DNA from 2 places in the Butyricicoccus sp. AF18-9LB genome. Region 2 is predicted to be linked to the other one. Evidence: riboswitches for the same ligand, from Rfam matches in the RefSeq annotation. Region 2 holds a riboswitch; the other holds the start of a gene.
The links. A riboswitch is a leader RNA that binds a small molecule or an ion and turns the genes downstream of it on or off. The one in region 2 is predicted to bind FMN.
Positions count from the first base shown of each region.

Region 1: it holds a riboswitch for FMN, as region 2 does, so the genes downstream of both, PGY33_RS06975 (ECF transporter S component) here and ribD (bifunctional diaminohydroxyphosphoribosylaminopyrimidine deaminase/5-amino-6-(5-phosphoribosylamino)uracil reductase RibD) in region 2, are expected to answer to the same signal.

Region 1 covers NZ_JAQCWA010000008.1:90,211-92,677, reverse strand. Annotated here, with positions in the region: gene argF (ornithine carbamoyltransferase) at 1-743, shown strand, start outside; FMN riboswitch at 853-984, shown strand; gene PGY33_RS06975 (ECF transporter S component) at 1,075-1,686, shown strand; partial or broken gene PGY33_RS06970 (IS256 family transposase) at 1,897-2,467, opposite strand, start outside.
Region 2 covers NZ_JAQCWA010000001.1:219,654-222,120, reverse strand. Annotated here, with positions in the region: gene PGY33_RS00945 (riboflavin synthase) at 1-321, opposite strand, end outside; gene ribD (bifunctional diaminohydroxyphosphoribosylaminopyrimidine deaminase/5-amino-6-(5-phosphoribosylamino)uracil reductase RibD) at 321-1,406, opposite strand; FMN riboswitch at 1,579-1,705, opposite strand; gene PGY33_RS00935 (PD-(D/E)XK nuclease family protein) at 1,994-2,467, shown strand, end outside.

The sequences.
Region 1 (2,467 bases), on a different contig from region 2:
TTGAGACCGGTATGTATCAGCTGGGCGGTCAGGCACTGTTCCTGTCCAATCGCGACCTTCAGATCGGCCGCGGCGAGCCGGTACAGGACACGGCCCGTGTGCTGAGCCGCTATCTGGACGGCATTATGATCCGCACCTACGAGCAGAAGGAAGTAGAGGATCTGGCAAACTACGGTTCTATTCCGATCATCAATGGTCTGACTGATTTCTGCCATCCGTGTCAGGTTCTGGCAGACCTCATGACCATCCGCGAGAAGTTTGCCGTTCTTGAGGGTCTCAAGCTGTGCTACATCGGCGACGGCAACAACATGGCAAACTCGCTGATCGTCGGCGGCCTCAAGACCGGCATGAAGGTTTCCGTCGCAACGCCGGTGGACTACCGTCCGGACGCTGAGGTTATGGCATTCGCAGAGCCGAATCCGAACTTCTTCATCACCGATGACCCGATGAAGGCTGCTGAGAACGCAGACGTTGTTATCACTGATACATGGGCGTCCATGGGTCAGGAAGCCGAGAAGGAAGTCCGCATGAAGGCATTCCAGGGCTATCAGGTCAATGATGAGCTGCTGGCTGCTGCAAAGCCGGGCTGCATGGTGCAGCACTGCCTGCCGGCCTACCGTGAGCAGGAGATCACCACCAAGGTGTTCGAGGAGCACGCAAACGAAATTTTCGAGGAAGCAGAAAACCGCCTGCACGCACAGAAGGCCGTTATGGTTACTCTGATGAGCAGCAAGGAAGACTGATTTCTGATAAAAAGCCGCTTTCGCAAGGGAAGGCGGCTTTTTTGTTTTTTCTTGCTGAAGTGTTGACAAGTCCTTTACTGGCGACTATAATAGCAGTATAAATAAATTAGTTCTGTTTCAGGGCGGAGTGAAAGTCTCCACCGGCAGTATACAGGCTTCGAGCCTGATAGTCTGCGAGCCGCAAGGCATGATGGGTTAGAATCCCAACCGACGGTTATAGTCCGGATGAGAGAAACAGATGTACCTATCGCTACGTCTGTATGCCTCTGGAGCAATCCAGGGGCTTGTTTTATTTATGGAACAGGACTCCTGAAAGGGAGAAAAAACAGCAATGACAAAAACCAGCAAAATCACCTACACCGCAATTTTTGCGGCTATCGCAACCGTACTGATGTACTTTGAATTCCCGATTCCGTTCATGCCGCCGTTCCTCAAGGTGGATCTGTCCGGCGCGGTCGTGCTCATCGGTGCGTTTATTTTCGGCATCGCTCCGGCGATCACGATGATCGGCATCAAGGACATTATTCATCTGACCCAGACCCAGACCGGCGGCTCCGGTGAGGTCGCAGATTTCCTGATGCTTTCCACGCTCATTGTTATCGCCGTGCTGCTGTACCGCGGTCACAAGAGCCGCAAGATGGCTGTCCTCGGCTGTGCAGCCGGATCGGTCGCTATGGCCTGTGTCGGCATGCTGACCAACTATTTTCTTATCATTCCGTTTTATTCGCAGGTTATGCCGCTGCAGGCTATCTTTGATGCATGCAACGCGATCAACCCGTATGTGACCGGCATGCAGGGCTATCTGCTGCTCGGCGTTCTGCCGTTCAATCTCATCAAAGGCGCAATCCTGACTGCGATTACCATGCTTGCCTACAAGAAGCTGAGCGTGTTCATCAAGTCCAAGCAGATCGAATTGCACCACTCCAGACAGCGTGTCGGCTAAGTAAAAAACGAAGGTGCTCTCCAGCAAACGGAGAGCACTTTTTGTTCAATAATCGCAAACAGTGCGGCAACATCTATGATTTCGCCAAAGATCTGTATACGAATTGACAAAATGCGTGGCCAAGATTATATCACATGCGTGCATCTAATAGACTCGGTCCCGTCAAGATTTGTGCGCAAAATTGTTTGCAGATTCTCCGGCTGAATGAAGTCAGCCGGCAATGAAGGCGTCGTCCAGCGCCGTCTCCAAGTGCTTCATGTTCATATATTTTTTGCTGCCCCACTGCGTGCCCACTACATGGCGAAGCCGGGCGCAGACCAGCATCAGAGCAGAGTTGCCGTCAGGGAATGTTCCCACCACACGGGTTCTGCGGCGGATCTCTCGATTCAGCCGCTCAATCACGTTGTTGGTACGGATGCGCGTCCAGTGCCCGCTGGGAAAATCGCAGTAGGTCAGCGTTTCCTTGATACCGTCCTCGACCTTCTTGGCAGCCTCCTTCAGCTTCATGGCGCGCAGTTCGGCGACGACTGCTTTAGCCTTGTCGCGGGACGCCTTTTTGCTCTCCTGCGCGTGGATCGCCTTAAGCATTTTTGCCACAATTTTGACCTTGGATTTAGGCACAACAGAGAAAACATTGCGGTAGAAATGCACCGTGCAGCGCGGGTATTTGGCGTCCGGGAACACCTTGCCCACGGCCTCCAGCATCCCCATGCACTTGCCGCCGACGATGAATTTTACGCCGTCCAAGCCGTGTCCGCGGAGCCACTGAAAGAAGCTGGCT
Region 2 (2,467 bases):
CGAGCCGGTGCCGTCGATGTGGCCGGATACGATATGACCGCCGAACCGTCCGTCGGCAGGCATCGCGCGCTCCAGATTGACCGGCGAGCCGCTCTGCAGACTGCCGAGCGCGGAACGCCGCAGGCTCTCCGCCATCACGTCGGCGCTGAAGCTGTCGTCCGTCAGCGCGACCACGGTCAGGCATACGCCGTTCGTGGCAATGCTGTCGCCGATTTTTGTATTTTCGAGCACGGTATCCGCCGCAATCGTCAGCCGAGCGCCTTTTGCACCGCGCTCAATGCGCCGCACCGTACCGATTTCTTCGATAAGTCCAGTAAACATTACAATCTCCCTTCAATCAGGAAATCTTCGTCCATCGGCATGCAGGTCACGTCCTTCAGCGGAAGCGCCTGCACCATCTTGTCAAATCCCAGACCTCCGACCGGACTTTTCGCGCCTGCACCGCCGATGATTTTCGGGGCAATGTACGCCTGCACGCGGTGTACCACACCGGCCTCCAGCGCGGAGAACGCAAGTGCCGAGCCGCCTTCAAGCAATATGCCGTCGATGCCGAGTGCGCCGAGCTGGCGCATCAGGTCGGCAAGGTCTACGCGCTCGTTTTTCGTTTTGCATTCGAGAATGTGTACACCGTGCCGTTCCAGTTCAGCGGTGCGCTCATTTCGACCGACAACCGCGATATAGGTCGGGATTTTGTTCGCCGTCTGTACGATTCTGCTGTCGATCGGCGTTCTTGCGCGGCTGTCGCAGATTACGCGGATCGGATCGCGCCCGCCGTCAATGCGGCAGGTGAGCAGCGGATCGTCCTCAAGCACGGTGCCGATGCCGACCATGATGGCGGGCAGCCGGTTGCGCGTTTCGTGCACATGACGGCGGGCGGTCTCGCCGGTAACCCAGCGGCTGTCGCCGGTGTGCGCGGCGATTTTGCCGTCCAGCGTCATCGCGTACTTGAGCGTCACAAACGGCGTTTTGTGCGTGATGTAGTGAAAGAAAACTTCATTCACGCGGCGGCATTCGTCCTCGCACACGCCGGTCTCGACTTCGATGCCTGCGTCGCGCAGGATCTGTGCGCCTTTGCCGGCTACCAGCGGATTGGGGTCCAGACAGCCGACGAACACGCGGCCGATCTTGTGCTCGATGACTGCATCTGTGCACGGCGGCGTGCGTCCCCAGTGGCAGCACGGCTCAAGCGTGACGTAAAGGTCTGCGCCGGTGCAGTCCTCGGTGCAGTGCGCGAACGCATTGCGCTCAGCATGCAGGCCGCCGATGTGCTCGTGCCAGCCTTCACCGATGATTTTTCCGTCCTTGACGATGACGCAGCCGACCATCGGATTCGGATTGACGTGACCGGCTCCGCGCTGGGCCAGCGCCAACGCCTGACGCATATATTCCTGTTTTTGCTCCTGCATAGAATCACCTGATATAATAATTCTGTAGAAAATTTCACGATAGTTTGGCGACAGCCAAAAAAACGTCCCAAAGACAGAATCTTCGGGACGCTGAAAAAAGCATTGTGAAAATAAAAAGTCTGAAACACCGAATCGGCATTTCAGAACAGCAAACAAACGGAAAATCTTTCCGTGCATTCTTCTTTTATCCAGACTATACTGTCGGCCTCGGAATTTCACCGAATCATGCTTCCGCCGAATGGCATCCGCTCGCGGGCTGTACCGCCGGTAGGGAATTGCACCCTGCCCTGAAGAATCAAATATTTGGTTTTGCGGGGCAGAGCCTTTATTGTTCCGCCTGAGGAAAGTATAGTCCCAAGCGGAGAAAAATGCAAGAGTTTTTTGAAAAAATAATTTTACAGAATATGTGAATGCAAACAAAGCACCGCAAAAGTTCGAAAAAGACTGGAAAATACGCAGATAACGCACAAAAAATATAAAATGACCATACGGTTGTTATTGGTAATTTTCCGTTTTCCATTACCAATTTTCAATTTGCTCCGGTTGTGCTATAATCAAATAGCTATGAAATGAAAGGAGAGTGTGCCATGCGGATCTGGACCGGACGAGCGGGGAGCGGCAAGACAACGGCCATCCTGCGGGAGATCGCGGCGCTGAGTGAAAAGGGAGAGGGACGGCAGATTCTGCTCGTGCCCGAGCTGAACTCGCACCTGATGGAGCGGCGACTTGCTGCAGCCACGCACAACCACGGCGCACGCACGGCCGAGGTGCTGACGTTCTCACGATTGGCTGACCGTGTGTTCTCTGAGGTCGGCGGACTGGCACAGCAGATGCTGACGCCGGCAGGTCAGCTTTTGACCTTGCAGGAGGCGGCACGCCGTGTGCAGGGCGGGCTGAGTGCGTGGAAGGGTCTGGCAGACAAGCCGGAGCTGCTGCAGGAGGCGCTGCGGCTGATCGACGAGTGCAAAACCTGTGCGGTCGCGCCGGAGACGCTGTTTGCGGCTGCCGAGGAGAGTGAGGACGCGGTACTTGCAGAAAAATTGTCCGATCTTGCACAGATT